One region of the Streptomyces sp. NPDC088817 genome, then DNA from elsewhere that is predicted to be linked to it. Evidence: riboswitches for the same ligand, from Rfam matches in the RefSeq annotation. Region 1 holds a riboswitch; each other region holds the start of a gene.
What was found. Region 1 has a riboswitch for thiamine pyrophosphate ahead of thiO (glycine oxidase ThiO). Riboswitches for the same ligand answer to the same signal wherever they lie in the genome.
Positions count from the first base shown of each region.

Region 2: another riboswitch for thiamine pyrophosphate. It lies ahead of ACIP4X_RS23465 (thiamine ABC transporter substrate binding subunit); the one in region 1 lies ahead of thiO (glycine oxidase ThiO).
Region 3: another riboswitch for thiamine pyrophosphate. It lies ahead of thiC (phosphomethylpyrimidine synthase ThiC); the one in region 1 lies ahead of thiO (glycine oxidase ThiO).

Region 1 covers NZ_JBIVJN010000001.1:360,222-370,711, forward strand. Annotated here, with positions in the region: gene thiE (thiamine phosphate synthase) at 159-848, opposite strand; gene ACIP4X_RS01675 (helix-turn-helix domain-containing protein) at 993-1,358, opposite strand; gene ACIP4X_RS01680 (FAD-dependent oxidoreductase) at 1,425-2,654, opposite strand; TPP riboswitch at 2,763-2,874, shown strand; gene thiO (glycine oxidase ThiO) at 2,872-4,038, shown strand; gene thiS (sulfur carrier protein ThiS) at 4,035-4,235, shown strand; gene ACIP4X_RS01695 (thiazole synthase) at 4,239-5,033, shown strand; gene pknB (Stk1 family PASTA domain-containing Ser/Thr kinase) at 5,146-7,098, shown strand; gene ACIP4X_RS01705 (deoxyribonuclease IV) at 7,147-8,037, shown strand; gene ACIP4X_RS01710 (sulfite oxidase-like oxidoreductase) at 8,074-8,730, opposite strand; gene bfr (bacterioferritin) at 8,885-9,403, shown strand; gene ACIP4X_RS01720 ((2Fe-2S)-binding protein) at 9,428-9,727, opposite strand; gene ACIP4X_RS01725 (class II 3-deoxy-7-phosphoheptulonate synthase) at 9,853-10,490, opposite strand, start outside.
Region 2 covers NZ_JBIVJN010000013.1:65,055-75,544, forward strand. Annotated here, with positions in the region: gene ACIP4X_RS23460 (ABC transporter permease) at 1-759, opposite strand, end outside; gene ACIP4X_RS23465 (thiamine ABC transporter substrate binding subunit) at 735-1,811, opposite strand; TPP riboswitch at 1,894-1,999, opposite strand; gene rlmN (23S rRNA (adenine(2503)-C(2))-methyltransferase RlmN) at 2,043-3,149, opposite strand; gene ACIP4X_RS23475 (phosphatidate cytidylyltransferase) at 3,394-4,581, opposite strand; gene frr (ribosome recycling factor) at 4,581-5,138, opposite strand; gene pyrH (UMP kinase) at 5,325-6,083, opposite strand; gene tsf (translation elongation factor Ts) at 6,291-7,136, opposite strand; gene rpsB (30S ribosomal protein S2) at 7,296-8,249, opposite strand; gene ACIP4X_RS23500 (peptidoglycan DD-metalloendopeptidase family protein) at 8,541-9,218, shown strand; gene ACIP4X_RS23505 (TetR family transcriptional regulator) at 9,280-9,837, opposite strand; gene whiG (RNA polymerase sigma factor WhiG) at 9,913-10,490, opposite strand, start outside.
Region 3 covers NZ_JBIVJN010000016.1:36,401-46,890, reverse strand. Annotated here, with positions in the region: gene ACIP4X_RS26555 (cytochrome ubiquinol oxidase subunit I) at 1-1,393, opposite strand, end outside; gene hisC (histidinol-phosphate transaminase) at 1,707-2,786, opposite strand; gene ACIP4X_RS26545 (LacI family DNA-binding transcriptional regulator) at 3,217-4,329, shown strand; gene ACIP4X_RS26540 (metallophosphoesterase) at 4,556-5,653, shown strand; gene ACIP4X_RS26535 (hypothetical protein) at 5,836-6,696, shown strand; gene thiC (phosphomethylpyrimidine synthase ThiC) at 6,825-8,657, opposite strand; TPP riboswitch at 8,650-8,827, opposite strand; gene ACIP4X_RS26525 (YibE/F family protein) at 8,899-10,389, shown strand.

The sequences.
Region 1 (10,490 bases):
CGGCATGGCGGTCTCCCAACCGAGCATCGGAAATTTGCCTGGATTGTCGGCTTCTTGTCCACACTTCGGACAGTGGGGCCGGAAATCAGCGGGTCGGACCCGGCCACCTGTCCGAAAAGTGAGACGCCGGGCGGCCGGCCTCCGGCCGTACCGCGCCCCTACCCCGCCTGCCGCAGCCGCTCGGCGAACTCGGCCGCCGCTGCTCCGGGGTCGTCGGCCTCGGTGATCGCCCGGACCACGACGACGCGGCGGGCGCCGGCCTCCAGGACCTGGTCCAGGTTGCCGAGGTCGATGCCGCCGATGGCGAACCAGGGCCGGTCGGTGCCCAGCGAGGCGGTGTACCGGACGAGGTCGAGGCCGGGGGCGGGGCGCCCCGGCTTGGTGGGCGTGGGCCAGCAGGGTCCGGTGCAGAAGTAGTCCACGCCGTCCTGCACGGCCGCGGCGGCGGCCTCGCCCTCGGCGTGCGTGGACCGGCCGATCAGGACACCTTCGCCGAGAATGGCGCGGGCGGCGGGCACCGGAAGGTCCCCCTGCCCCAGGTGCAGGACATCGGCGCGGGCCGCGTGGGCGACGTCCGCCCGGTCGTTGACCGCGAGCAGCTTCCCGTGCCGTGCGCACGCGTCGGCGAACACCTCCAGCAGGTCCAGTTCCTGCGCCGCCTCCATGCCCTTGTCCCGCAATTGCACGACGTCGACGCCCGCCGCCAGCACCGCGTCCAGGAACCCGGCCAGGTCCCCCTGCCGCCTGCGGGCGTCCGTGCACAGATAAAGGCGCGCGGCACCGAGCCGGTCACGGGCGCCGGCCGCGACGTCGGCAACGGCTGCGGCAGCGGCAGCGGTCTCAGGCATACGCGGGTCCCCCCGGCTCGACGGTTGCGTGGTCCGTCCGACCACTCGGACGGACCCTATCCGCCCCTCCCGGCCGGGCCTGTCGCGGCCACCGCCCGCCCGGCCGCCAGGACCGCGGCCGGGGAGCGTGGAGGAGCGGCCGGGTCAGACGGCGAGGGCCTGGGCGCGGCGCTTCACCTCGGTGCCGCGGTTCTCACTCAGGGCCTGGGCGGGGGTGCCCGGCAGGGTCGGGTCGGGGGTGAAAAGCCATTCGATCATCTCTTCGACCGTGAAGCCGTCGTCCCTCAGGAGCGTCAGGGTGCCGGACAGGCCCTTGACGACCTTGTCGCCGTCGATGAAGGCGGCGGGAACGTGCAGCGCGCGGTTCTCACCCCGGCGCACGGCGATGAGCTGGCCCTCCTTGACCAGCTGCCGCACACGTGTCACCTCGACGCCGAGCTGTTCGGCGATGTCGGGAAGGGTGAGCCAGGCAGGGACGAGAGCGTCGATCTTCGTGTCAATCTCGGTCACGAGGACAAGCGTGCCATCTGCCACTGACACTCGGAAGCCAGGCCCGTCCACCCGGGGACGCGCGCCTCACGCGGTCGCCGCCTTCAGAGGCTTCGCCGGGTCCGCCAGCAGCCGCGGATCCATGGGCGTGCCGGACTCGATCAGCCGCCGCCCCTGCGCCAGATCCCGCGGCCGGCCGACGGCCAGCAGGGCGACGAGCCGGCCCTCGCGGAGCCAGCAGACCGTCCACGCCGGTCCGGTGCGATCGCCGCGCCAGACGACGGCGTCGGCCGACGTGTGGTGCCCCGCGTACTGCACGAAGCGTCCGAACTGCTCGGACCAGAAGTACGGCACCGGGTCGTAGACCACGGGGGTGAGGCCGACGATGTCGGCCGCGACCGTGCGCGGGCCCTGGAGCGCGTTGTCCCAGTGGTGGATCAGCAGGCGCTCGCCGTACCGCCCCGAGGGGAAGGAGGCGCAGTCGCCGACCGCGTACACGTCCGGCACCGACGTGCGCAGATGGTCGTCCGCCAGGACGTCCCCGTGCGGGCCCAGCTCGATGCCGGAGCCGGCCAGCCAGTCCGTGGCGGGGCGTGCGCCGATGCCGACCACGACGGCGCCCGCGGGCAGCCGGGAGCCGTCGTCGAGCACGACCGCGCCGGGTTCGACGCGCTCCACGCGCGCGTGGGTGCGCAGTTCGGTGCCGCTGTCGGCGTACCAGGCGGTCATCGGCTCGGCCACCTCCGCGGGCAGCGCCCCGGCGAGCGGACGGTCCGCGGCCTCCACGACGGTCACGGCGCAGCCCGCCTCGCGCGCGGCGGTGGCGAACTCGGCGCCGATCCAGCCGGCGCCCACGACCACGATGTCGTGCTGCTCGGTGAGCACCGGCCGCAGCCGTTCGGCGTCGTCCAGGGTGCGCAGCAGGTGGACTCCCCGCACGCCCTCCGTGCCGGGCAGCCGGATCGGTTCGGCGCCGGTGGCCAGGACGAGGACGTCGTACGGCACCGGTCCGGCCGAGGTCTCCAGCACGCGCGTGCCGGGCCGCACGGCCAGTGCCTCGCAGCCGAGCCGCAGTTCGAGGCCGAGCGCCTCGAAGTCGATGTCGAAGGCGGAGCCCTCGGCCTTGCCGAGCAGGACGGCCTTGGACAGCGGCGGCCGGTCGTAGGGCTGGTGGGGTTCGGCGCCGATCAGTGTCACGGTGCCGGTGAAGCCCTGCTCGCGCAGGGCGACCGCGGTCTGCACACCGGCCATGCCGGCGCCCGCGACGACCACGCGCCGCGGCGCCGATGTGCCCTGTTCCTGCGTCTGGTCGCTCACCTGATCACCATAAGTCAACTGACACGGCGTCAGTCAGGGGCGTGCGGGGTGACCCGCTCCACGACCGGCTCCCGCAACCTGCCCCACCCGGGCTAGGGTGGCGACCGTACACGCACTCGCGGGAGCCCGGACGCACCGGGCTGAGAGGGAGGCTGGCGGCCTCCGACCGTACGAACCTGATCCGGGTCATGCCGGCGAAGGGAGGGGCTGGACGCCCATGTCGTCGTCACGTACGTCCGACGTCCTCGTCGTGGGGGGCGGAATCATCGGCCTGGTGACGGCCTGGCGCTCGGCGCAGCGCGGGTTCGCCACGGCCGTGGTGGACCCCGAGCCGGGCGGCGGGGCCGCACAGGTGGCCGCCGGGATGCTGGCCGCCGTCACCGAACTGCACTACGGCGAGCAGACCCTGCTCGCGCTCAACCTGGCCTCCGCCCGCCGGTACCCGGACTTCGCGGCCGAGCTGACCGAGCTGACCGGCCACGACCTCGGCTACCGCCGCTGCGGCACCCTCGCCGTCGCGCTGGACGCCGACGACCGCGCCCACCTGCGGGAACTGCACGACCTCCAGCGCCGTTCGGGCCTGGAGTCCGAGTGGCTGTCCGGGCGGGACTGCCGCCGCCTCGAACCGATGCTCGCGCCGGGCGTGCGCGGCGGGCTGCGGGTGGACGGCGACCACCAGATCGACCCGCGGCGGCTTGCCCGCGCCCTGGTCGCGGCCTGCGAGCGGGCGGGCGTGGTCTTCCACCGCGGCTGGGCCGAGCGGCTCACCGTGGCCCGCGGCCGGGCCACGGGCTGTGTGCTGCGCGACGGCACCGCGCCGGCCGCGGACCGGGTGGTGCTCGCCGCGGGCAGCCTCAGCGGACGGCTCGCGGGCGTCCCGGACGAGGTGCTGCCGCCGGTGCGGCCGGTGAAGGGACAGGTGCTGCGGCTGACGGTGCCGAAGCGGTACGCGCCGTTCCTGAGCCGTACTGTGCGGGCCGTGGTGCGCGGCAGCCAGGTCTACCTGGTGCCGCGGCTCGACGGGGAGCTGGTCGTCGGGGCCACGAGCGAGGAACTGGGCTGGGACACGACGGTGACGGCGGGCGGCGTGTACGAGCTGCTGCGCGACGCGCACGAGCTGGTGCCGGGGATCACCGAGCTGCCGCTCACGGAGACCAGGGCGGGACTGCGGCCCGGCTCCCCCGACAACGCGCCGCTGCTCGGCCCGACCGGCCTCGCCGGCCTGCTGCTCGCCACCGGGCACTACCGCAACGGTGTCCTGCTCACGCCGGTCACCGGTGACGCCATGGCGCACGTCCTGACCACCGGCGACCTGCCGGACGAGGTCCGCCCCTTCTCCCCCAGGCGTTTCCACGCCGCGGCACTCACGGAGCAGCCCGTATGAACATCTCCGTCAACGGTGAGGCCCGCCGGGTCGCGCCCGGCACGTCACTCGGCACCGTCGTGCGGACCCTGAGCGCGGCGCCCTCCGGGGTGGCCGCCGCCCTCAACGAGACCGTCGTGCCACGCGCGCGGTGGGCGTCCACGGCCCTGGCCGAGGGCGACCGCGTCGAAGTGCTGACCGCCGTCCAGGGAGGCTGAGCCATGGCCGACGACCCCTTCGTCCTCGGTGGTACGCCCTTCACGTCCCGGCTGATCATGGGCACCGGCGGCGCGACCGGCCTGGAGGTCCTGGAGCGGGCGCTCGTGGCCTCCGGCACGGAGCTGACCACGGTCGCGATGCGGCGGGTGGACCCCTCCGTGCACGGCTCGGTGCTGTCGGTGCTGGAGTCGCTCGGGATCCGGGTGCTGCCCAACACCGCGGGCTGCTTCACCGCGGGCGAGGCGGTACTCACCGCCCGGCTGGCGCGGGAGGCGCTCGGCACGGACCTCGTCAAGCTGGAGGTCATCGCCGACGAGCGCACGCTGCTGCCGGACCCGATCGAGCTGCTGGACGCGGCGGAGACGCTGGTCGACGACGGGTTCACGGTCCTGCCGTACACGAACGACGACCCGGTGCTCGCGCGGAAGCTGGAGGACGTGGGCTGCGCCGCGATCATGCCGCTCGGGTCGCCCATCGGGTCCGGGCTCGGCATCCGCAACCCGCACAACTTCCAGCTGATCGTGGAGCACGCGCGCGTGCCGGTGATCCTGGACGCCGGGGCGGGCACGGCCTCGGACGTGGCGCTGGCCATGGAGCTGGGGTGTGCCGGGGTGATGCTCGCCTCCGCGGTGACGCGGGCGCAGGAGCCGGTGATGATGGCCGCGGCGATGCGGTCCGCCGTGGAGGCGGGGCGGCTGGCACGGCTGGCCGGGCGGATCCCCAAACGGCACTTCGCCCGGGCGTCGTCCCCGGCAAAGGGCATGGCCGGGCTGGACCCGGAGCGGCCCGCGTTCTAGCCGGTCAGTTCGTCCGCACGGGTGCGCGTTCGGCGTCACAGGTCGGCTTCAGTACCGGCGCGACACCGTCCGCGATCCGTGTGTGTCCGTGACGGCTCGTAGACTCGCCTGCGTGGATACGACCCTTCAGGACCCTCTCGTCGGGCAGGTGCTCGACGGCCGCTATCGCGTCGACGCGCGGATCGCCGTCGGCGGGATGGCCACGGTCTACCGGGCCCTGGACACCCGACTCGACCGGGTCCTCGCGCTCAAGGTGATGCACCCGACGCTCGCGGCCGACGGCTCGTTCGTGGAGCGGTTCATCCGGGAGGCCAAGTCGGTCGCGCGGCTGGCGCACCCGAACGTGGTGCAGGTCTTCGACCAGGGCACGGACGGGACGTACGTGTACCTCGCCATGGAGTACGTGGCCGGCTGCACCCTGCGCGACGTGCTGCGCGAGCGCGGGGCGCTCCAGCCGCGCGCGGCGCTGGACATCCTGGAGCCGGTGCTCGCCGCGCTGGGGGCCGCGCACCGGGCCGGGTTCGTCCACCGGGACATGAAGCCGGAGAACGTCCTGATAGGGGACGACGGCCGGGTCAAGGTCGCCGACTTCGGGCTGGTCCGGTCCGTGGACACGGTGACGAACACCACCGGTGCCGTCCTCGGCACCGTCTCCTACCTCGCGCCGGAGCAGATCGAGCGCGGCACCGCCGCCCCCCGGGTCGACGTGTACGCGTGCGGGGTCGTGCTGTACGAGATGCTGGCCGGCGGCAAGCCGCACCAGGGCGAGTCCCCGGCCCAGGTGCTGTACCAGCACCTCCACGAGGACGTGCCGGTCCCGTCGGCCGCAGTGCCGGGACTGCCCCTCGAACTGGACGAACTGGTCGCGGAGGCCACCGCGCGCACCCCGGACATCCGGCCGCACGACGCGGTCGCGCTGCTCGCGCGGGTCCGCGAGGCTCGGTCCGCGCTCAGTGCGGAACAGCTCGACGCCGTGCCGCCGCAGGCCATCACCGCGGAGCACGACAACGCCGAGGACCGTACGAGCGTCATCCCGCGCGCGCTGACGACGCGGATCCGTGGCGGTGGCGGCGGGGACACCGGCGACGGCGCACGCTCCGAGACCGCCCTCAACCGCACCAGCCGGCTCCAGGCGCCCCCGCCCCCACCGGGGCCGTCCGGCGCGCGGCGCCCCATGCCGCCCCGGCGCACCCTGCTCACGGTGGTCGCCACCGTCCTGCTGGTCCTCGGGGTCGGCGGGGGCGTGTGGTACATCAACTCGGGCCAGTTCACGAAGGTCCCGCCGCTGCTTTCGAAGACCGAGGCGCAGGCCAGGGAGCGGCTCAAGGAGGCCGGTCTCGGGGTCGACCGGGTCGAGCACGCCTACAGCGACACGGTCCGGCGGGGCACGGTCATCAGCACCGACCCGCAGGCGGGCGCCCGGATCCGCAGCCACGGCTCGGTGGTTCTCACGGTCTCCGACGGCCCGGAGACCGTGCGGGTGCCCGATCTGAAGGGCCGCCCGCTGGACGAGGCACGGTCCCTGCTGAAGCAGGACGGCCTGGAGCCGGGCATGGTGAGCCGGGAGTTCAGCGACGACGTCCCCCGCGACGTCGTGATCGGCACGGACCCCGGGGCGGGCACGGACCGGCACGCGGGCTCGGCGATCGCGCTCACTGTCAGCAAGGGCCGCGCGGTCGACGTCCCGGACGTGACCGGCGAGGACCTGGACGAGGCGCGTTCCGACCTCCAGGACGCCGGTCTGAAGGTGGCGGTCTCCTCCGAGCAGGTCACCTCCGAGTTCGACAAGGGCCAGGTTGCCCGGCAGAGCCCGGCGGCCGACAGCGAGGCCGCCGAGGGCGACACGGTCACGCTGACGCTGTCCAAGGGGCCGGAGATGATCGAGGTGCCGGACGTGACCGGCAACAGCGTCGGCGACGCGAAGAACACGCTGCAGAAGGCCGGCTTCCAGGTCCGGGAGGACCGCGGGCTGCTGGGGCTGTTCGGCGACACCGTCAAGAAGCAGTCGGTGAAGGGCGGCGACCGGGCGCCGAAGGGCTCGACGATAACGATCACCATCCGCTGACGGCGGCCCGGCGGCCACGGGCCGCCGGGCGCGTGACACCCTGAACGGGTGAGCAGTCAGCGGTCCCGTCCCCTCCCCGGCCCCGTCCGCAACCCGATCGGCGGCCATGTGCCCGTCGCCGGCGGGCTGCATTCCGTGGGCCTGTCCTACGCCCGTGACCTCGGCGCGGAGACCGTGCAGGTCTTCGTCGCCAATCCGCGCGGCTGGGCCACGCCCGTCGGCGATCCGCGGCAGGACGAGCGGTTCCGCGCGGCCTGCGCCGAGCAGTCGGTCCCGGCGTACGTCCACGCCCCGTACCTGATCAACTTCGGCTCCCACACCGAGGCGACCGTGGAGCGGTCGGTGGAGTCGCTGCGGCACTCGCTGCGGCGCGGCCGGGAGATCGGCGCGCTGGGCGTCGTCGTGCACACCGGGAGCGCGACCGGCGGCCGGGACCGGTCCGTCGCGCTGAAGCAGGTGCGGGAGCACATGCTGCCGCTGCTGGACGAGCTCACCCACGACGACGACCCGTACCTGCTCCTGGAGTCCACCGCGGGCCAGGGTGCCTCGCTGTGCTCGCGCACCTGGGACTTCGGGCCGTACTTCGAGGCGCTGGACTCCCATCCGAGGCTGGGCGTGTGCCTGGACACCTGCCACATCTTCGCCGCCGGGCACGACCTGACCGGCCCGGACGGCATGCACCAGACGCTGGACCTGCTGGTGGAGACGGTCGGCGAGGGCCGGCTGAGGCTGATCCACGCCAACGACTCCAAGGACGTTGCCGGGGCGCACAAGGACCGGCACGAGAACATCGGCGCCGGCCACATCGGCGAGGACCCCTTCCGCGCCCTGATGACCCACCCCGCCACCGAGGGCGTCCCGCTGGTCATCGAGACCCCGGGCGGCAAGGAGGGCCACACGGCGGACGTGGAGCGCCTGAAGCGGCTCAGGGACGCCTGACGCACACGACGAGGGCGTGAGCTGCCGGAACGCGTGTCAGAGTTCCGGCCCGTCCCCCGGTCCCTCCTGGTAGGAGTAGCGCTGTTCCTTCCAGGGGTCGCCGAGGTTGTGGTAGCCGCGCTCCTCCCAGAAGCCGCGGCGGTCGGCGGTCATGTACTCCACGCCGCGGACCCACTTGGGGCCCTTCCACGCGTACAGGTGGGGGACGATCAGGCGGAGCGGGAAGCCGTGCTCGGCGGTGAGCAGTTCGCCGTCCTTGTGGGTGGCGAAGAGGGTGCGCTCCGAGGTGAAGTCGGACAGGCGCAGGTTGGAGCTGAACCCGTACTCCGCCCACACCATCACATGGGTGACGTTCGCCGCGGGCGGGGCGATGTCCAGGACGGTGCGCGCGGGGATGCCGCCCCACTCGGCGCCGGTCATGCTGTACTTCGTGACGCAGTGCAGGTCGGCCACCACGGTGGTGTACGGCAGGGCCGTGAACTCCTCGTGGGTCCAGCAGTGCTTCTCACCGTCGGCGGTGGCGCCGAAGACCCGGAAGTCCCAGCGTTCGGGCCGGAACTTGGGCACGGGTCCGTAGTGCGTGACCGGCCAGCCGCGCTGGAGCCGCTGCCCCGGCGGGAGTTCCGGCTGTGCCGCTCCCGTCGGCACTGCTCCAGACGCGTCTCCTGACGCGCGCTCCACCGGCTGACCCATGACTCCATCCTGACAGACCGGAGAGGGTGCACATGACCAGTCGGGGGGCAATTCAGGCAACTCGCACTAAGCATGCACTTACTGGACGACTGTGTGCGCCGGTGCAATCATGCGCGAGATCGGCCCAGAGACGTCCGGAAGGAGCCCCGCCGCCATGCAAGGCGACCCCGAGGTGATCGAACTGCTCAACGAGCAGCTGACCGCCGAGCTCACCGCGATCAACCAGTACTTCCTGCACTCCAAGCTCCAGGACCACAAGGGCTGGACGAAGCTCGCCAAGTACACCCGTGACGAGTCGTTCGACGAGATGCGGCACGCGGAACTCCTGACCGACCGCATCCTGCTGCTGGACGGCCTGCCGAACTACCAGCGGCTCTTCCACGTCCAGGTCGGACAGACGGTGACCGAGATGTTCCGCGCCGACCGGCAGATCGAGGTCGAGGCCATCGACCGGCTGCGCCGGGGCGTGGAGCTGATGCGCGCCAAGGACGACATCACGTCGGCGAACATCTTCGAGGCGATCCTCGCCGACGAGGAGCACCACATCGACTATCTGGACACCCAGCTGGAGCTGGTCGACAAGCTGGGTGAGGCGCTCTACCTCTCGACCGTCGTCGAGCAGAGCCAGCCGGACCCGTCGGGCCCCGGTACGCACAGCTTCTCCAGCCACTGAGGCGGCCGCCGACCGCCCGGCCCGCTAGGCGGCGTCGCCCAGTTCCTCGGCGCCGGCGCCGGACGTGCGGCCCATGAGCGGCGCGAGCGCCGGGGCGCCCTGGTCGATCAGCTCCCGGCGCGGACAGGCGCCCCGGCCGAGCAGCGCCTGGATGCGGCGTACGCAGCCGCCGCAGTCGGTGCCCGCCTTGCAGACGGAGGCGATCTTGCGGGGAGTGCAGGCGCCGTTGTCCGCGTGCTGCTGGACCTGCTGCTCGGTGACGCCGAAGCAACTGCACACGTACACGCGGTTCACCTCCCGCCGGGATCGGTTCACTGGTGCCATCCCGAATCTCGGTGAGGCAAACCTAACCTTACTCACCGCGCGTATGCCGGAAAAGTGGGTGGGGCGCGGATTTGGTGTGATCCGCGCCCCACTTCACGTGCACGCTCCCGCGACGGGCGGGCGCCTCACTGGTCCCGGTACATCTCCGCGACCAGGAACGCCAGGTCAAGGGACTGGCTGCGGTTCAGCCGCGGGTCGCAGGCCGTCTCGTAGCGCTGGTGCAGGTCGTCGACGAAGATCTCGTCGCCGCCGCCGACGCACTCGGTGACGTCGTCGCCGGTCAGCTCCACGTGGATGCCGCCGGGGTGCGTGCCGAGCCCCTTGTGCACCTCGAAGAAGCCCTTGACCTCGTCGAGCACGTCGTCGAAGCGGCGGGTCTTGTGACCGGAGGCCGCCTCGAAGGTGTTGCCGTGCATCGGGTCGGTCACCCAGGCCACCACCGCGCCCGAGGCCGTGACCTTCTCCACCAGCTCCGGGAGCCGGTCACGGATCTTGTCGGCGCCCATGCGGACGATGAACGTCAGCCGGCCCGGCTCCCGCTCGGGGTCGAGGCGGTCGACGTACCGCAGCGCCTCCTCGGGCGTGGTCGTCGGGCCCAGCTTGACGCCGATGGGGTTGCGAATGCGCGAGGCGAACTCGATGTGCGCGTGGTCCAGCTGCCGGGTGCGCTCGCCGACCCACACCATGTGCCCGGAGACGTCGTAGAGCTGCCCGGTGCGCGAGTCGACGCGGGTCAGCGCCGACTCGTAGTCGAGCAGCAGCG
Region 2 (10,490 bases), on a different contig from region 1:
CGCCGCGGTCGCCAGGTCGAAGATCTCGGAGGTCTGCCGATAGATCTCCACTTCGAGGGTGGAGAAGGTGGGTCCGCCGAGGATCTGCACCACGCCGAAGGAGGTGAACGTGAACAGGAAGACCATCAGTGCCGCGGCGGCCACCGCGGGGGCCAGCGCGGGCAGGGTGACCTTGCGCCAGGCGGTCAGCGGCGAGGCGCCGAGCATCCGGGCCGCCTCCTCCTGGCGCGGGTCGAGTCCCGCCCACAGTCCGCCCACGGTCCGTACGACGACGGCGTAGTTGAAGAAGACGTGGGCGAGCAGGATCGCCCACACCGTGGTGTCAAGGCGGACGCCCCACAGTTCGTCGAGCAGGCCGCCGCGCCCCACCAGCGCGAGGAACGCGGTGCCGACCACCACGGTGGGCAGCACGAACGGCACGGTGACGACGGCCCGCAGGACCTGCCGACCGGGGAAGTCGAGACGGGCGAAGACATAGGCGCCGGGCAGGGCGACGAGCAGGGTGAGCGCGGTGGAGGCGAGCGCCTGCCAGGTGGTGAACCACAGCACGTGCCGGATGTCGGACTGTCCGAGCACATCGGTGATCCGCCCCAACTGCCAGGCCCCGTCGCTCTCCAGGCCGCGCCGGACGATCGCGGTCACGGGGTAGGCGAAGAACACCGCGAAGAACGCGACGGGCACGGCCATGAGACCGAGCCGCGCCGCGTTCCCCGTCCGGCGGCCGCGTCCGCGGCCTACCTGAGGACGAGCGAGGTCCACGACTTGACCCACTGGTCACGGTTGGCGGCGATCCGGTCGGGGGCCATGGTCTCGGGGTTCTTGGCCTGGGGACCGTACTCGGTGAACTCCGGGGGTACCTGGGCGGCTTCGCGCACCGGGTAGACGAACATGTTCAGCGGCATGTCCTCCTGGAACTTCTCGCTGAGCAGGAAGTCCAGGAAGGCCTTGCCCCCTTCGGTGTTCCCGGCGTTGCTGAGCAGTCCCGCGTACTCGACCTGGCGGAAGCAGGTGCCCTGCGCGACGCCGGTCGGCGCGGTCTTCGGGCGCGGGTCGGCGTAGATGACCTCGGCGGGCGGCGAGGAGGCGTAGGAGACGACGAGGGGCCGGTCGCCCTTGGCCTTCCTGCCGCCGGCGGAACCGGAGAACTCCTGGTTGTAGGCCTGCTCCCAGCCGTCGACGACCTTGACGCCGTTGGCCTTGAGCTTCTTCCAGTAGTCCTGCCAGCCCTTGTCGCCGTACTTGGCCCCGGTGCCGAGCAGGAAGCCGAGGCCGGGCGAGGAGGTGGCGGCGTTCTCGGTGACGAGGAGGTTCCTGTACCGCGGCTTGATCAGGTCGTCGAACGAGGCGGGCGGGGCCAGCTTGTGGTCGGCGAAGTACTTCTTGTCGTAGTTGACGCAGATGTCGCCGCTGTCGATGGGCGTGACGCGGTGCTTGGCCTCGTCGACCCGGTACTGCGGCAGGACCAGGTCGGCGCCCTTCGGCTCGTACGGCTGGAACAGCCCGTTGTCCAGGGCACGCGACAGCAGGGTGTTGTCGACGCCGAAGAAGACGTCGCCCTGCGGGTTGTCCTTGGTGAGGATGGCCTTGTTGACGGCCCGGCCGGCGTCGCCGTCCTCCAGGACCCTCACCTTGTAGCCGGAGCTCTTCTCGAAGTCCGCGATGACGCTCTTGGACGCGGCCCACGAGTCGTGGCTGACCAGCGTCACCGTTCTGGAGCCCGCGGAGTCCTTGTCGTTCGGTGACGAGCCGCACGCCGACAGCGTGACCAGGCCGAGCCCGACCACGACTGCCGTGAAGGTCTTGATGTGCACTGGATGTCCTCCTGGGGGTTGGCCAGGAAGAGACGCGGCCCTGCCCGGGATCCGCGAGGGACACCCGGGCAGGGCACAACAGCTTGAGTGGTGACCGAACTTCCTACCCAGAATGACCTGGGCGAGGTTCAGAGGGTCTGCGGCCGGTGCCGCACTCTCAGCGCTGTGGCGCTCCCCTGTCGGAATATGAAGATGTGTAGGTTCTCAGCCTACCTTCCGGCCATCGCGCGGCTACCTCTCGGTGGCGGCCAGCTGACCGCAGGCGCCGTCGATCTCCTGGCCCCGGGTGTCCCGGACGGTCACCGGCACACCGTGGGCGGCGATCGCCTCGACGAACGCCTTCTCGTCCTCGGGCCGCGACGCGGTCCACTTCGAGCCGGGCGTCGGGTTCAGCGGGATCAGGTTGACGTGCACGGGCTTGCCCTTGAGCAGCCGGCCGAGCCGGTCACCGCGCCACGCCTGGTCGTTGATGTCCCGGATCAGCGCGTACTCGATGGACAGCCGGCGCCCGGACCTGGCGGTGTACTCGAATCCGGCGTCGAGCACCTCCCGCACCTTCCACCGTGTGTTGACCGGGACGAGCGTGTCGCGCAGTTCGTCGTCGGGCGCGTGCAGGGAGATGGCGAGCCGGCACTTGAAGCCCTCGTCGGAGAACCGGTGGATCGCCGGCACGAGACCCACCGTCGAGACGGTGATCCCGCGCTGGGACAGGCCGAGCCCGTCCGGCTCGGGGTCGGTCAGGGCGCGGATGGCACCGACGACGCGGTTGTAGTTGGCGAGCGGCTCGCCCATGCCCATGAAGACGATGTTCGACAGGCGCGCGGGACCACCGGGCACCTCGCCGTCCCGCAGGGCGCGCATCCCGTCGACGATCTGGTGCACGATCTCGGCGGTGGACAGGTTCCGGTCGAGCCCGGCCTGTCCCGTGGCGCAGAACGGGCAGTTCATGCCGCAGCCCGCCTGCGAGCTGATGCACATGGTCACCCGGTCCGGGTAGCGCATGAGCACCGACTCCACGAGCGTGCCGTCGAACAGGCGCCACAGCGTCTTGCGGGTGGTCCCCTGGTCGGTCGACAGATGCCGTACGACCGTCATCAGCTCGGGAAGCAGCGCCTCCTGGAGCTTGGCGCGGGACCCGGTGGGGATGTCGGTCCACTGCTCCGGGTCGTGCGCGTACCGCGCGAAGTAGTGCTGCGAGAGCTGCTTCGCACGGAACGGCTTCTCGCCGATCGCGGCGACGGCCTCCTTGCGCTCGGCGGGCGACAGATCGGCAAGATGCCGCGGCGGCTTCTTGGCACCGCGCGGCGCGACGAAAGTAAGTTCTCCGGGCTTGGGCATGGTGGTACCAGTGTCGCAGATCCACTTGGGTGACCTGCGGCGCCTCGGACGGCCCCGGCGGGCGTGGCACACTCCGGAGGTGTCCGGCAGGGGGTGAGTGAGTCCGCCAAGGGGAGAGACGTGACCGGTGGTTGGCCGCTGAACCCTCATACACGAGGAGAACGGCATCGAGCCCCCACCCGGTCCGGGTGGGGGCTCGATGGTTGGCCGTGGGATCAGGCGGAGCCGACGACTGGCCGTGGGATCAGGCGGAGCCGACGAAGAGGACCAGCAGGAGCCAGGCCACCGGCGCCGTGGGCAGCAGGGAGTCCAGGCGGTCCATGATGCCCCCGTGGCCCGGGAGCAGCGTGCCCATGTCCTTGATCCCCAGGTCCCGCTTGATCATGGACTCGCCGAGGTCGCCGAGGGTGGCGGTGGCGGCGACCGCGAGGCCGAGCAGCAGGCCCTGCCACCAGACGCCGTCGTCGATCAGGAACTGCATGCACAGCGCGCCCGCCACCATCGCGAAGGCCACCGCTCCGAACAGGCCCTCGCGGGTCTTGCCCGGGCTGATGCGTGGGGCGAGCTTGTGCCGGCCGAAGCGCCAGCCGACGGCGTACGCGCCCGTGTCGCTGACGACCGTGAGCAGGAGGAAGGTCAGCACGCGGCGCGGACCGTCGTCCGCGGTCAGCATCATCGCGACGAACGTGGCCAGGAACGGCACGTAGAACGCCGCGAAGACGCCGGCCGTGACGTCCTTGAGGTAGCCCTCCGGCGGTTCCGTCATACGCCAGACCAGGACCGCGAGCGCCGTCAGCGCCATCGCCACCCAGGCGCCCTCGGCACCCCGGACGTACCCGGCGACGACCATCGCCGCGCCGCCGACCGCCAGCGGCACGAGCGGCGCCTTGATGCCCTTGCGCTCCGCGAGCCGGCTGGTGAGCTCCCACAGGCCCACCACGACCGCGATCGCGACGACGCCCACGAAGACGGCCTTCACGACGAACAGCGACACGACGATCACCGCGCCGAGCCCGAGGCCGACGCCTATGGCGGCGCCCAGGTCACGGCCCGCGTTCTTCTTCTGCGGCGCGGGCGCCGGCTGCGGGGCGTCGTGCATGGGCTCCGGATTCTGCGACGCCGTCCCGTGGAAGGACGGTGTCTGCGGCGTGTCGTGGGGCCACGGCTGCGGCGCTCGGTGCGGCTGCTGCGGCGTGTCGCGAAACGAGGCGCCGCCCGGCTGGGCGGCACCCCGGTCGTCATCCTGGTTTCCGCCGTGAGCGGGCGCGTCGGGCACGACGGGCATGGGGCGGGTCCGCTGGGCGTCATGCGCATCGTACGCGGCACCCGCCGGAGCGGCCCCCGGGACGGATCCCCCCTGATGGGCGGATGGCCCGTCCACGGGTCCCCGGTACCCGGCCTGCCGCGGCGCTCCCCAGGAAGTGTCGTCCATCAGACTTCGAGCAGCTCCGCTTCCTTGTGCTTCAGCAGCTCGTCCACCTGCGCCACGTACTTCGCGGTGGTGTCGTCGAGCTCCTTCTCCGCACGACGGCCCTCGTCCTCGCCGACCTCGCCGTCCTTGATCAGCTTGTCGATGGCGTCCTTGGCCTTGCGGCGCACGGAGCGGATGGACACCTTGGCGTCCTCGCCCTTGCCCTTGGCGACCTTGATGTAGTCGCGGCGGCGCTCCTCGGTCAGCTCGGGGAACACCACGCGGATGATGTTGCCGTCGTTGCTCGGGTTGACGCCCAGGTCGGAGTCGCGGATCGCCTGCTCGATGTTGCGCAGCGCCGTCTTGTCGAACGGGGTCACGACGGCCATGCGCGGCTCCGGCACGGAGAACGAGGCCAGCTGGTTGATCGGCGTCGGCGCGCCGTAGTAATCGGCCACGATCTTGTTGAACATCGCCGGGTGCGCACGGCCGGTGCGGATCGCGGCGAAGTCCTCCTTGGCGACCACGACGGCCTTCTCCATCTTCTCCTCGGCCTCGAGGAGGGTCTCTTCGATCACCACTTGCTCCTGCGTGTCTTGAGTAGGCCCGGCTGCGGCTCCCTGTCGGGACCGGCGGCCGGCTCGTCGCGTTCTTCCTGCACGGTTCCCGACCGGCAGGACATTGTCCATCCTCCGGCCGGAGTCCGTCCTGTCCGTCGCCCGGACAGGTCTCTTTCCGGCGACCCGCGGTACGGGGCCCGCCGGTCAGTCCCGGCTGCCCTGGTCACCCACCAGCGTGCCGATCTTCTCACCCTTGACGGCGCGGGCGATATTGCCCTCCTTCAGGAGCTCGAAGACGACGATCGCGAGCTTGTTGTCCCGGCACAGCGTGATCGCCGTCGCGTCGGCGACCTTCAGGTCCCGCGTGATGACCTCGCCGTAGCCGAGGGAGTCGAACTTCACGGCGTCCGGGTTGGCCTTCGGGTCGGAGTCGTAAACCCCGTCCACGCCGTTCTTGCCCATGAGCAGCGCCTCGGCGTCGATCTCCAGGGCGCGCTGGGCGGCGGTGGTGTCGGTGGAGAAGTACGGCATGCCCATACCGGCGCCGAAGATGACCACGCGGCCCTTCTCCAGGTGGCGCACGGCGCGCAGCGGGATGTACGGCTCGGCGACCTGACCCATGGTGATGGCGGTCTGGACCCGGCTGTCGATGCCTTCCTTCTCCAGGAAGTCCTGCAGGGCGAGGCAGTTCATCACGGTGCCGAGCATGCCCATGTAGTCCGAGCGGGCGCGGTCCATGCCGCGCTGCTGGAGTTCGGCGCCGCGGAAGAAGTTGCCGCCGCCGATCACGACCGCGATCTGCGCTCCGTCGCGTACGACGGCCGCGATCTCACGGGCGATGGCGTGCACCACGTCCGGGTCGACTCCCAGGCCCCCGCCGCCGGAGAAGGCCTCTCCGGACAGCTTCAGCAGAAACCGGCCGGGTACTTTGCCGTCGTCGCTCTTCTGGGCCTTGGTGGTCATGAGATCCCGCCTCTGTTACGTGGTGCACATGCGAAGAAGGCCATTGCCGGTGGGGCGTGATTCGCATCCCATGCAGCGGCAATGGCCTCCTTGTCAGATCTGCTGCCGTCCGTCACGCGCGCGTGTGTGGCTGCACACGCGCGCGACGTGGACGACTGCTGTCGACCCTATCGGGGTCGGGGGTCCGTCGCGGTACGGACCGTGGACTCAGATGCCGACCTTGATGCGCGTGAAGCGCTTCAGGGTGACACCGGCCTCGTCCAGAACCTTCTGGACCGACTTCTTGTTGTCCAGGGCGTAGGGCTGGCCGAGCAGCGTCGCGTCCTTGAAGAAGCCGTTGAGACGACCCTCGACGATCTTGGCGATCGCGGCCTCGGGCTTGCCCTCGGCGCGGGTGGTCTCCTCGGCGACACGGCGCTCGGACTCGACGATGTCGGCCGGCACGTCCTCCTTGGCGAGGTACTTCGGCGCGAAGGCGGCGATGTGCTGGGCGATGCCCTTGGCGACCGCAGCGCTCTCATCGGTCTGCTTGTCGAGCTCGACGAGGACACCGATCTGCGGGGGCAGGTCGGGCATCGTGCGGTGCATGTACGCGACCACGAAGCCGTCGGAGAACTGCGCGAAGCGGTCCAGGACGATCTTCTCGCCGAGGTTGGCGTTGGCCTCGTCCACGAACGCCTGGACGGTCTTGCCGGCCTCGATCTCGGAGGCGAGCAGGGCCTCGAGGTCGGCCGGGGCGGACTTGGCGACGTGCTCGGCGATCGCGCGGGCGGCGGCCTGGAACTTCTCGCCCTTGGCGACGAAGTCCGTCTCGCACTTCAGCTCGACGAGGACACCGGAGGAGTTGTCGTCGGCGATGATCGAGACCACGGCGCCGTTCTCGGCGGAGCGGCCCTCGCGCTTGGCGACGCCCTTCTGGCCCTTGATACGGAGCGCCTCGACGGCCTTCTCGACGTTGCCCTCGGCCTCGTCCAGCGCCTTCTTGCAGTCCATCATGCCGGCGCCGGTGAGCTCACGGAGCTTCTTGACGTCAGCGGCGGTGTAGTTCGCCATGAGTCTGTGAATCTTTCTCGAAGTCTGGAGGATCGAAGATCTGCACGGGTCTGCGGTCTACATGTAGATGCAGGTTCCCGACTCGGTGCTGACCTACGGGTGAACGGCGGGAGCGGACTTCATGTCGCCGCTCCCGCCGTCAACGCTGGCGCTGACGGGTCAGGCCTGCTCGCCCTCGGCGGCCGGCGCCTCGGCAGCGGCAGGGGCCTCCGTGGCGGGAGCCTCCGCAGCCGGGGCCTCCGCGGCCGGGGTCTCAGCAGCCGGGGCCTCCGCGGCCGGGGTCTCAGCAGCCGGGGCCTCCGCGGCCGGGGTCTCAGCAGCCGGGGTCTCCTCGGCCTTCTTCTCGCCCTCGAGCAGGTCGCGCTCCCACTCGGCGAGCGGCTCGCCCGCGGCCTTCTCGCCCTTGCCCTCGGTGGCGACGCCGGAACGGGCGATGAGGCCCTCGGCGACGGCGTCAGCGATCACGCGGGTGAGCAGGGTGACGGAGCGGATCGCGTCGTCGTTGCCCGGGATCTTGTAGTCGACCTCGTCGGGGTCGCAGTTGGTGTCGAGGATGGCGACGACCGGGATGTTGAGCTTCCGGGCCTCGCCGACCGCGATGTGCTCCTTCTTGGTGTCCACGATCCAGACGGCGCTGGGCACCTTCTGCATCTCGCGGATACCGCCGAGGGTCTTCTCCAGCTTGGCCTTCTCGCGGGAGAGGACCAGGAGCTCCTTCTTGGTCAGACCGGAGGCCGCGACGTCCTCGAAGTCGATCTGCTCGAGCTCCTTCAGGCGCTGCAGGCGCTTGTAGACGGTCGAGAAGTTGGTGAGCATGCCGCCCAGCCAGCGCTGGTTGACGTAGGGCATGCCGACGCGGGTGGCCTGCTCGGCGATGGCCTCCTGCGCCTGCTTCTTCGTACCGACGAACATCACCGTGCCGCCGTGGGCGACGGTCTCCTTGACGAACTCGTAGGCGCGGTCGATGTACGACAGCGACTGGAGCAGGTCGATGATGTAGATGCCGTTGCGCTCGGTGAAGATGAAGCGCTTCATCTTCGGGTTCCAGCGACGGGTCTGGTGACCGAAGTGGACGCCGCTCTCCAGCAGCTCCCGCATCGTGACGACGGCCATGGCCGTATCTCCTTGAGTTTCTCGGTTGTGCCGCGGATGCCGGACGGCTTCCGCGCCTGACGCCCGCGGCGCGCCGTGCCACGAAGGACCGAGGGGCGCTGACACCGGCCGTTGCCGGTCCGGGTGTCGGGGCGTGCGAAGTCGACCCGGTGACCCGGGTCGCCACCAGAAGTGTACGGGACCCGCGGGGCCCCGGGTGACGCCGCTGTCCACAATGCGTGAGTCGTCCACAGGTTGACGGTCGCCGACGGCGGGGTGCGGGACGGTGGGCGCATGTTTCGGATGCGTGCGATGCGATGGACGGGCGCCGGCGTCCGGCGGCGTCTTCTGCGTCGGCGGGAGGCGGCGCCGGCGACCTCGGTGGCGCTGATGGCGTCGCCGACGCTGATGGCCTCGGTGCTCCTGATGACGCTCACGGCCTCGGCGACACCGGCGGGCTCGGTGACGCCGACGGGCTCGGCGACGCGGACGGCCTGGGCGGACGCCGGCCCTGCCGCGCCGGGGGATCCGCCGGTGCCCGCCGTGGGCCGGGTGTGGCCGGTGGGGGTGCGACCCGGGGTGCTGCGCGGCTGGGATCCACCGGCGACGGTCTACGGGCCCGGACACCGGGGCGTGGACCTGGGAGCGCCGCCGGGTGCTCAGGTCCGGGCGGTGGCGGCGGGGCGGGTGTTCTTCGCGGGCCCGGTGGCCGGCCGGGGCGTGGTGTCGATCGAGCTGACGGGCACCGGAGAACCACCGCTTCGGACGACGTACGAGCCGGTGACGGCGTCGGTGAAGCAGGGCGACGAGGTGGCGGCGGGCGCGGTCGTCGGGACGGTCGAGGCGACGGGCCGGCATTGCGAAGGCCCGTGCGTCCACTGGGGCCTCCTGCGCGGCACGACCTACCTGAACCCGCTCCTCCTGCTCCCCCCATGGCTCCTGAACGGACCGACGAGACTGCTCCCGGTCCTGGGGGTGCCACTGCCCTAGAGAGCCCCAGTGTCCCGGCCCAGCTCACGGAGGGCGGTGGCAGTGGCGCCTCGCCGCGGTGTCAGCCGCAGACGCCGTGCAGGGCCATGGCGACCGCGGCCTCGGCGATGGACGCCGGATCCTCCGCGGCGCCCAGCTCGATGCGCCGCACCGCCGCGTCCACCACGCCCTGAAGCAGCATCGCCGCCAGCCGCGGCTGCTCGTGGCCCAGCTCGCCGAGCGCCTCCACGATCATGGCGACGAGCCCGCCGTGGGCGGCCCGGATCTTCTCCCGGGCGCCCGCGTCCAGCTCGCTCGCCGAGATCGCCACGACGGCCCGGTGCCGCCGGTCGCCGACCAGCTCCAGCTGCTTGCGCACATACGCCTCGACCTTGGCCGCGGGCCCGTCGAGGGAGGCCATCGCGGCCTCGACCTCAGCGGCCCACACCGGGAAGTCGGCCTCGCACAGCTCCTCGACCACGGCGGCCCGCGACCGGAAATACTCGTACACCGACGACCGCGCGAGCCCCGTCCGCTCCGCCAGGGCCGGGAAGGTCAGCGCCTCCGTACCGCCCTCGGACAGCAGGGTCCTCGCCGCGTCCAGCAGGGCGGCTCGCTGCATCGACCGGTGCTCGGCCACGGAGGCCGCTCGAATCCTTGGCACGTCAACCACTTTACGGACGTGCCACCCGGACCGGGAGTGACTCCGGCCGGGTCAGCGGCCGAAGCTCGCCAGCTTCGCCCGCAGCTGGAGCACCGATTTGGTGTGGATCTGGCTGACCCGGCTCTCGGTCACACCGAGCACATGGCCGATCTCGGCGAGCGTGAGGCCCTCGTAGTAGTAGAGCATCACGACGGTCTTCTCCCGCTCGGGCAGCGTGTTGATCGCCCGGGCCAGGAACGTGCGCAGTTCCCGGTCCTCGGCCACCTCCACCGGGTTGTCGGCGGCGGTGTCCTCCAGCGTGTCCATCAGGCTCAGCCGGTCGCCGCCCTCGCCGCCCACATGCAGCAGCTCCTCCAGCGCCACCACGTTGGCCAGCGACAACTGGCTGAAAACAGCATGGAGTTCGTCGACCGCGATGCCCATCTCCGCGGCCACCTCGACCTCCGTCGGGGTACGCCGCAACCGGGCCTCCAGGGTCGCGTACGCCCGCTCCACGTTCCGCGCCTTCTGCCGCACCGAGCGGGGGATCCAGTCCAGCGCCCGCAGCTCGTCGATCATCGCGCCCCGGATCCGGGTGATCGCGTAGGTCTCGAACTTGATCTCGCGCTCGATGTCGAACTTCTCGATCG
Region 3 (10,490 bases), on a different contig from region 1:
GCAGCTTGACCTCGATCACGGCGAGGACGGCGTAGAGCAGCGTGAAGACGGTCATCGAGGTGAGGACCTCGCCCTGGGAGACGCCGGGGGAGACCGCGTGCCGGGTCTGCAGCACGCCGTAGACGACCCACGGCTGGCGGCCCATCTCGGTGAAGATCCAGCCCCAGGAGTTGGCGATCAGCGGGAAGGCCAGCGTCCAGATCGCGATGCGCCAGTACCAGGTGGTCAGCTTCGGGCTGAGCTTCTTGTTCGGCAGCAGCACCAGATGGGGCACCTCGTCGTCGCCGACCCGCAGATGCCGTGGCAGCAGGAACTTCTTGCGGGTCAGCCACAGTCCGGCGAGGCCGATGGCGAAGGACGCCATGCCGAACCCGATCATCCAGCGGAATCCCCAGTAGGCGACGGGGATGTTGGGCCGGTAGTCGCCGGGCCCGAACTGCTTCTGCTCGGCCTTGTTGACGTCGTTGATGCCGGGGACGTGGGAGGTGAAGTCGTCGTTGGCCAGGAAGGAGAGCAGGCCGGGTATCTCGATGGCCACCGTGTTGTGACCCTTGTCCACGTCGCCGTAGGCGAAGACCGAGAACGGCGCCGGTGCCTGTCCGTCCCACAGCGCCTCGGCCGCGGCCATCTTCATCGGCTGCTGCTTGAACATGACCTTGCCGAGGACGTCACCGCTGACCGCGGTGAGCAGGCCGGCGATGACGACCGTGACCAGGCCGAGCCGCAGCGAGGTCTTCATCTCGCGCACGTGCTTCTTGCGGGCGAGGTGGTAGGCGGCTATGCCGACCATGAAGGCGCCACCGGTCAGGAAGGCGGCCGCGAGCGTGTGGAAGGCCTGGCTGAGTGCCGTGTTCTGGGTCAGCACCGCCCAGAAGTCGGTGAGTTCGGCGCGCCCCTTGGCCTTGTTGATCCGGTAGCCGACGGGGTGCTGCATCCAGGAGTTGGCCGCGAGGATGAAGTACGCCGACAGGATCGTGCCGAGCGACACCATCCACATGCAGGCCAGGTGGATCTTCTTGGGCAGCTTGTCCCAGCCGAAGATCCACAGTCCGATGAACGTGGACTCGAAGAAGAACGCGATCAGTGCCTCGAAGGCGAGCGGGGCACCGAAGATGTCACCGACGAAGCGTGAGTAGTCCGACCAGTTCATGCCGAACTGGAACTCCTGCACGATGCCGGTGACCACACCCATGGCGATGTTGATCAGGAAGAGCTTGCCCCAGAACTTGGTGGCCCTGAGGTACTTCTCCTTCTCCGTGCGCACCCAGGCGGTCTGCAGTCCGGCCGTCAGGGCGGCCAGCGAGATCGTCAGGGGAACGAACAGGAAGTGGTAGACGGTCGTGATGCCGAACTGCCAGCGCGCCAGTGTCTCCGGCGCCAAAGCCAGGTTCACGTCGTCACTCTCCTTACGTCACCGCGATCACGGCGGTTGATCCCGATGTGACCTGCACAACAGGCAACAATCGGACTCACTTGTGAACGCGTTCACATTCACAAGCAATTATGACCCACCGACTTTCAGACGAGGAAGGGGGTCCCCCGGAACCCGGGGGACCCCCTTCTCGCCGCGCTCCTCGCGCGCTCCCGCGTCGCCTTCGGCCGACCGAGGACCGGCTCGTGTCCGGCCGGATCAGGCCCGACCCGGATCAGACGCAACCTGATCAGTCGTGGCCGAATCGGACATGGCTCGATCGGGCATGGCCGGATCAGATCTCCTTGCGGAACGCCTCCGCCGTCTTCAGGAAGATGTCGTTCGCCTCGGTCTCCCCGACGGTCACCCGCACGCCCTCACCCGCGAACGGCCGGACCACCACGCCGGCCCGCTCGCAGGCCTCGGCGAAGGGGACCGTCCGCTCCCCCAGCCGCAGCCACACGAAGTTGGCGTGCGTCTCGGGCACCGTCCAGCCCTGTGCGCGCAGCGTGTCGACCACCCGGGTGCGCTCGCAGACCAGCGAGCCGACCCGGCCCAGCAGCTCGTCCTCGGCGCGCAGCGACGCGATCGCCGCCTCCTGCGCGAGCTGGCTCACGCCGAACGGCACGGCCGTCTTGCGCAGCGCCGCCGCCACCGGCTCGTGGGCGATGGCGAAGCCGACACGCAGCCCGGCGAGGCCGTACGCCTTCGAGAACGTGCGCAGCACGCAGACGTTCGGCCGGTCGCGGTAGAGCGTCACGCCGTCCGGCACCTCGGCGTCGCGGATGAACTCACGGTAGGCCTCGTCCAGGACCACCAGCACGTCGGAGGGCACGCGGTCGAGGAACCGTTCCAGCTCGGCCCGCCGCACCACCGTGCCGGTCGGGTTGTTCGGGTTGCAGACGAAGATCAGACGCGTGCGTTCGGTGATCGCGTCCGCCATCGCGTCCAGGTCGTGCACGTCACCGGGCGTCAGCGGGACCTGCACCGAGGTCGCCCCGCTGATCTGCGTGATGATCGGGTACGCCTCGAAGGACCGCCAGGCGTACATGACCTCGTCGCCGGGTCCGCTGGTGGCCTGGATCAGCTGCTGGGCGACACCGACGGAACCGGTGCCCGTGGCCACGTGCGAGGCCGGCACGCCGAAGCGCTCGGCCAGTTCGTTGGTCAGGCCCGTGCACGCCATGTCCGGGTAGCGGTTGAAGGCGGCGGCGGCCGTCGTCACCGTCTCCATCACCCCCGGCAGCGGCGGGTAGGGGTTCTCGTTCGAGGACAGCTTGTACGCCACCGGGCCGCCGGCCGCGGCGGGCTTCCCCGGCTTGTAGGTGGGGATACCCTCCAGCTCGGCACGCAGCTTCGGGCTTGTCTCGCTCACCGCAGTCCTCCTCGTGACCACCACCGGCATCCAATACTGCACACCTTAAGAGGATTGGGCGCCGCTGCGTATGGGGCGGAGACCATCACCTCGCGCGAAGGCGGGCCACGTCCGTCACACCGACATCGACGGCATCGACGGCACGCCCGTACGAACACGTACGAATTGGGGGGCGCGTCACACATATATCTACGCGCCGGTGGCTTGCGCCGTGGCGCGCATCCCCCGTGAAGGTGAGTTGAGACCTCTTCGAGACATCGAGGGCTCGACAGGCCCATGCGTGCCACCAGGTCACGTCCTAACATGACACCGGGTAACTGACATGGTTTCAAAGGCACTTGCCCCCCATTGACCATGCAGAAACGTGCCTGTCAACGCGTGCATATGCGTCCGCACTACCCCACCGCAAGAGCCCTACTATCGGCTCGCCATGACAGCAGCAGGGAAGCACCAGGTGAGCCGCGCGGAAACCTCACGCCGAGGAAGCCGGCCGGGCCGGGCGGGCATCAGAGACGTGGCCGCCGCCGCCGGAGTCTCCATCACGACCGTCTCCGACGCCCTCAACGGCAAGGGACGGCTCCCCGACGCCACCCGGCGCCATGTCCGCGAGGTCGCCGACCGGCTGGGGTACCGCCCGTCGGCCGCGGCCCGCACGCTCCGTACCGGCAAGTCGGGCCTCATCGGTCTGACCGTGACCACGTACGGGGATGAACCTTTCACCTTCACCGAGTTCGCGTACTTCGCCGAGATGGCCCGGGCGGCCACCTCCGCCGCGCTCGCCCGCGGCTACGCCCTCGTCATCCTGCCCGCGACCTCGCGCCACGACGTGTGGTCGAACGTCGCCCTGGACGGCACGGTCGTCATCGACCCCTCCGACCAGGACCCCGTCGTCAGCGAACTGGTGCGGCAGGGCTTACCGGTGGTCAGCGACGGCCGCCCGGCCGGGGCGCTCCCGGTCACCGCCTGGGTCGACAACGACCACGAAGCCGCCGTCCTCGGCATCCTCGACCACCTCGCCGAGGCCGGCGCCCGCCGCATCGGCCTGCTCACCGGCACCACGACGGACACCTACACCCACCTGTCGACGACCGCCTACCTCCAGTGGTGCAAGCGGGTCGGCCAGGACCCGGTGTACGAGGCCTACCCCGCCCACGACCCGTGCGCGGGCGCCGTCGCCGCCGACCGGCTGCTGGCCCGCCCCGACCGTCCCGACGCCGTCTACGGACTGTTCGACCCGAACGGCACCGACCTGCTCGCCGCCGCCCGCCGCTACGGCCTGCGCGTCCCCGACGACCTGCTGCTGGTGTGCTGCAGCGAGTCCACGGTGTACGCCAGCACCGAGCCGCCCATCACCACGCTCTCCCTGAAGCCACGCCGGATCGGCACGGCCGTCGTCCAGCTCCTCATCGACGCCATCGAAGGGGTCGAGTCGGACCAACCGGTCGAGCAGGTCATACCGACCGAGCTGATCGTGCGCACCTCGTCCCAGCGGCGCACCCAGCGCAGGACGGTCAGCCCGCCCCGCGCGTCGGAGGACCGCTAGGACACGACTGACCCCTCGGCCGCCCGGGACTCGGGTGGCCGCGGGGTAGCCGAAGACTGCCCAATCGGGGCGAAAGCCACGGTGAACCGGAGTCCAGTCCCGATTCACCACCCCTGGGTCATCACATGGCGCGATCCGCGTTCCTATGATGGGCCCACGACACCGCGGGCCGCTGCGACCAGGCAGTCCGAAGCGGTGCAGAGGCGGCGCGATGGTGGAGGGGTCGATGACTCAGGGGGCCGGTCAGGGACCCGAGGTGGAGCGGACGGCTACGCTGCGCGACTTCCGGGTGCCCGCGTACGTGAACGAGACCGGCCAGTACGCCCATGGCGCGCATCCCGCCGAAACGGCGCGGCCGGCCGACAAGGCCCCCGCGGCGCCCAAGGAGGGCTACTCGGCCGCGTACACGCCCACCGAGCGCGACCTGCCGGTCATCAAGCGCGCTGACACGCTTCAGGCGGCGGTCGACCCGGCCTCCGCGCCGACCCGGCAGTCCGCCGCCGGCCCGGGCCCGCTCTACGTCGTCGGTGACGTGCACGGATACCTCGACCAGCTGGTCGCCGCGCTCCAGGCCAAGGGACTCGTCGACTCCGCCGGCCAGTGGTGCGCGGGCACCGCGCGGCTGTGGTTCCTGGGCGACTTCACCGACCGCGGCCCGGACGGCATCGGCGTCATCGACCTCGTGATGCGGCTGTCCGCCGAGGCGGCCGCGGCCGGCGGCTACTGCAAGGCCCTCATGGGCAACCACGAGCTGCTGCTGCTCGGCGCCAAGCGGTTCGGCGACACCCCCGTCAACTCCGGCGCGGGCACCGCGACCTTCCAGGCGGCCTGGCTGCTCAACGGCGGCCAGAAGTCCGACATGGACCGCCTCCAGGACCACCACCTGCAGTGGATGGCGCGTCTCGACGCCGTCGAGGCGGTCGACGGCTACCTGCTCGTGCACTCGGACACCACCTCCTACCTCGAGTACGGCGCCTCGATCGAAGAGGTCAACGACACCGTCCGCGAGACGCTCACCCGCAACGACGTGAACGAAGTCTGGGAACTGTTCCGCAAGTTCACCAAGCGCTTCTCCTTCCGCGACGAGGGCGGCGCCGACGCCGTACGCTCCCTGCTCGATACGTACGGCGGCACCCGAATCGTTCACGGCCACAGCCCCATTCCCTATCTGCTGGGCGAAGTCGGCTCCGAGGAGGGCGAGGAATCCGCCGGTCCGGTCGTGGAGGGACCGCACGTCTACGCCGACGGACTCGCCATCGCGATGGACGGCGGCGTGACCATGGCCGGAAAACTGCTGGTCGAACAACTGCCCCTCGGCATCTGACCGTTCACCGGGCAGCCCGCCCAGCGGAGACGACCGCGCAGGTCGCCACCCAATTTGTGGAAACCCCCTGTCACCGCGCGCCGTCACGGCTCTACCATCGGCTTATCCGTAGCAGGCTCCCCTCCGTTTCTGCCCGACGGCTCGCCGCCATGCGAGCCCCAAGCCCTACGGAGCATCGGGGGATGCACATGAACAGCGTTCCGCAGCACCTGCTGAGCGAGGACCGCCAGGAATACGAGCGGATCCTCGATGAGGCGCTGCGCGCCGCCCCGCACCACCTGGAACCGACCGCTGCCGGGCAGCGGCTCAACTCGGAACAACTGCGCACCATGGCGCTGAGCGCCACCGCGGTCATAACGGCGACCGCGGCGACCGAGTACCACCACTACGTCAAGCTCCGCGAGGAACTGCGGCGGCCGGCGCCGGCCGTCCCGTCCTCCCTCACCGAGGCCGGCTCCGCGGATCCTGGCGGACCGGTCCGACTGGCCGCCACCATGGACGAGGCCGCCGAGACCCACGGCGCGGGCGCGGGCGCCGTCGTCGCGGTGCTCGCCCCCGTCCTCGCGGGCACCGCCGCGGCCCTCTTCCTGCTCCTCGGCTACATCCTGAGGATGCTGGACCCGGCCCAGGCGTTCGCCCAGTCCATGATCACGGCGGGCTGGGTGTTCGGCGCCCTGACGGCGGCCGCGATCCTCGCCGCCGCGGCCGGGCTGCTGCTCACCGCGCTGCGCAACCGGCCCTCGCTCCACAGCGACACCTACGCCGAACTGGGCGAGGAGGTCGCCCAGGCCAGGGATGCCTGGCAGGAGGCCCTGCTCGAACGGGGCATCCTGCCGTTCCTGCACGAGGCGCTCGCCGATCCCCGCTCCCCCTCCGCGGGGTATACGGGCCCGGCGGCACCGACCGGCCGTATGCCGCAACTGGGCTACGACCGGCCGGGTTTCAGCAGCCCGGACGACGGAGCCCCGACCCGCCGCCCGCGCTTCTCCAGCCCCGACTTCAGCAGCCCGGACTTCGGAGGCCCGGAACACCAGCCGGAGTAACCAGCACCAGCGCCTCTCCCTGAGCCCACCCTCTCGTCCTCGCCCCCACCGGCGCCGGGCGCACGTCCCGGGAGCAACCGGAGCGGTGCCCTTGCCCACTCGCCGAGAGCACCGCCCCGCCTTGCGCCTCAGTCGGCGATCGGCAGGTACACCCGGTTCCCCGCCTCCGCGAACTCCTTCGACTTCTGCAGCATGCCCTCGGCGATCTCCTCCGCCGTGGCACCCTCGGCCGCCGCACCGCCGAACTGCTCTGTGATGCTGTGGCTGATCTTCATCGAGCAGAACTTCGGGCCGCACATCGAGCAGAAGTGCGCGGTCTTGGCGGGCTCCGCCGGGAGGGTCTCGTCGTGGAACTCCCGTGCCGTGTCCGGGTCCAGGGAGAGGTTGAACTGGTCCTCCCACCGGAACTCGAAGCGGGCGTCGGACAGCGCGTCGTCCCACTCCTGGGCGCCCGGGTGCCCCTTGGCGAGGTCGGCCGCATGGGCGGCGATCTTGTAGGTGATGACGCCGGTCTTGACGTCGTCACGGTTGGGCAGGCCCAGGTGTTCCTTGGGCGTGACGTAGCAGAGCATCGCCGTGCCCCACCAGGCGATCATCGCCGCGCCGATGCCGGAGGTGATGTGGTCGTAGGCCGGTGCGACGTCCGTCGTCAGCGGGCCGAGCGTATAGAACGGAGCCTCATCGCAGATCTCCTGCTGAAGGTCGATGTTCTCCTTGATCTTGTGCATCGGGACGTGTCCCGGGCCCTCGATCATGGTCTGTACGTTCAAACGCCTGGCGATCCGGCCGAGTTCCCCGAGCGTGCGCAGTTCCGCGAACTGGGCCTCGTCGTTGGCGTCCGCGATCGAGCCGGGCCGGAGGCCGTCGCCCAGCGAGTAGGTGACGTCGTACGCGGCGAGGATCTCGCAGAGCTCCTCGAAGTTCTCGTAGAGGAACGACTCCTTGTGGTGCGCCAGGCACCAGGCGGCCATGATCGAGCCGCCGCGCGAGACGATGCCGGTCTTGCGGTTCGCGGTGAGCGGCACATGGGCGAGGCGCACCCCGGCGTGCACGGTCATGTAGTCCACGCCCTGCTCGGCCTGCTCGACGACGGTGTCCTTGTAGATCTCCCAGGTCAGTTCCTCGGCCCTGCCGTCCACCTTCTCCAGGGCCTGGTAGAGCGGGACCGTGCCGATGGGGACGGGAGAGTTGCGCAGCACCCACTCCCGGGTGGTGTGGATGTTGCGGCCGGTGGAGAGGTCCATGACCGTGTCGGCGCCCCAGCGGGTCGCCCAGGTCATCTTGTCCACCTCCTCCTCGATGGAGGAGGTCACCGCGGAGTTGCCGATGTTGGCGTTGACCTTCACCAGGAACCGCTTGCCGATGATCATCGGTTCGATCTCGGGGTGGTTGACGTTGGCCGGCAGCACCGCACGGCCTGCCGCGATCTCCTCGCGGACGGTCTCGGGGGCGACGTTCTCCCGGATGGCCACGAACTCCATCTCCGGGGTGATCTCCCCGCGCCGCGCGTACCCGAGCTGTGTCACGGCTCGGCCGCCACGGCCGCGGCGGGGCTGGCGCGGCCGTCCGGGAAACACCGCGTCGAGGTTGCGCAGACCGCCGCGCGGCGAGGTGTGCTTGATCCCGTCGTCCTCGGGGCGGACCGGACGGCCCGCGTACTCTTCGGTGTCGCCGCGGGCCACGATCCAGTTCTCCCGCAGCGGCGGCAGGCCCCGGCGGACATCGGTGCCGACGAGCGGATCGGTGTACGGGCCGGAGGTGTCGTACAGCGTGACCGACTGCCCGTTGGTGAGGTGCACCTGACGGACCGGCACCCGCAGATCGGGCCGTGAGCCCTCCACGTAGCCCTTGTGCCAGCCGATGGACTTCCCGGCCTCCTCGCCGGAGGCGGCGGAAGCGATCTGCTCCTCGTCGCCGGAGAGCTGCTTGGAGGCAGGCGTGCGTACGTCCTTGTTGGTCATGAGACCTACTCCCTACGCCGGCATTACCCGGTAACAGGTTCGGCGGTCGGCGCAGCGGTGTCCGTCTGTCGGCGTCCCGTGTGAAACATCGCACGTTCCACGTGAAACATCGCGAAGACGGAGGTCAGCGCCCTCTCAGCCCGGTGCTCCGAGCTCCCGCGTGTGCAAAGGTGCCACCACGCTAGCGTCCATTGTGGCGCGGTGAACAGTGGGCCCGGCCCGTTCTTGCGATGATCGGGCGGTGACCACGACAGAGCGGTTCCCCCATCCACCGCCCGAACCACGGCGCGAACAGGACTTCCGGCACGGCCAGGAAGCCACCGGTACGAGTCATGGGCACGGCGCCGGTATCGGCCATGGGCACGGTCCCGCGACCGGTGGCGGGCACGGCCCGGGGAACGACCACGGACACGGTCCGGGGAGCGGTGGCGGACACGGGCACAGTCACAGCCACGGGCCCGCCGCACCCGTCTCGAAGCACCTCCGCAAGGTGATCGCCGCGATCCTGATTCCGTTCGCCGTCCTGGTGGTGGCCGGGCTCGCCATTCTGTGGCCGGGCGGTGCCCCGTCGCACGAGCGCACCGGCGTCGGCTTCGACCGGCAGACGCAGCAGGCGACCGTCGTCGAGGTGCTCGGGGTCAGTTGCCGGTCGGTGAACGCCTCCGGGGACGCACCGACCGGCGACACCTCCACCGCCGAGGGCTCCTCCGCACAGCAGCAGCAGTCCGGGGCCTGCAAGAAGGCCACGATCCGGGTGGACACCGGCAACGACAAGGGCCGGACCTTCACCGAGATCGTGCAGCCCGACCAGTCCCGGCAGCTGCATCAGGGCGAGAAGGTCGTGGTCGCCTACGAGCCCTCGGCACCCAAGGACCTGCAGTACTCGGTCACCGACGTCGACCGGCGCTTCCCGATGGCGCTGCTGGCCGGTATCTTCGCGCTCGCCGTCGTGGTCGTCGGGCGGATGCGGGGCGTCATGGCGCTGGTCGCGCTGGCCATCAGTTTCCTGGTGCTGAACCTGTTCATCCTGCCCGCGGTCCTTCAGGGATCGAACCCGCTGGTCGTGGCGGTGGTGGGGGCCAGCGCCATCATGCTGATCGCGCTGTACATGTGCCACGGCCTGTCCGCCCGTACCTCGGTCGCGGTACTCGGCACGCTGGTCTCGCTGATGCTGATCGGTGTTCTGGGCTCCCTGTTCATCGGCTGGGCCGCGCTGACCGGCAACACCGACGACAGCACCGGGCTGATCCACGGCCTGTATCCGTCGATAGACATGAGCGGCCTGCTGCTCGCCGGTGTCATCATCGGCTCGCTCGGCGTCCTGGACGATGTGACGGTGACCCAGACCTCGGCGGTCTGGGAACTGCACGAGGCCAATCCCGCGATGGGCCGGCGCGAGCTGTACCGGGCGGGCATCCGCATCGGACGTGACCATATCGCCTCCGTCGTCAACACCCTCGTCCTCGCGTACGCGGGTGCGGCGCTCCCTCTGCTGCTGCTGTTCTCCATCGCGCAGAGCGGTGTGACGACCGTCGCCACCAGTGAGCTCGTCGCGGAGGAGATCGTGCGCACGCTGGTGGGCTCGATCGGCCTGGTCGCCTCGGTGCCGGTCACCACGGCGCTGGCCGCGCTCGTGGTCTCGGCCGACCGTCCGGGACCCACGGAGGCCGCGGAACCGGCCACCCTGCCCGCTCCGGCGCGCGGCGGAAGGGGAAGGCGCCGCAGGCGCTGATGCCGGGCCCGTGGCCGTCTCTGCCTCCTGGGCACCCGGCGAAGCGTTCCTGCACCCCCTGAGGCCGTGGCGAAGCGTTACGGCAGCGCCCGTGTCCCCTG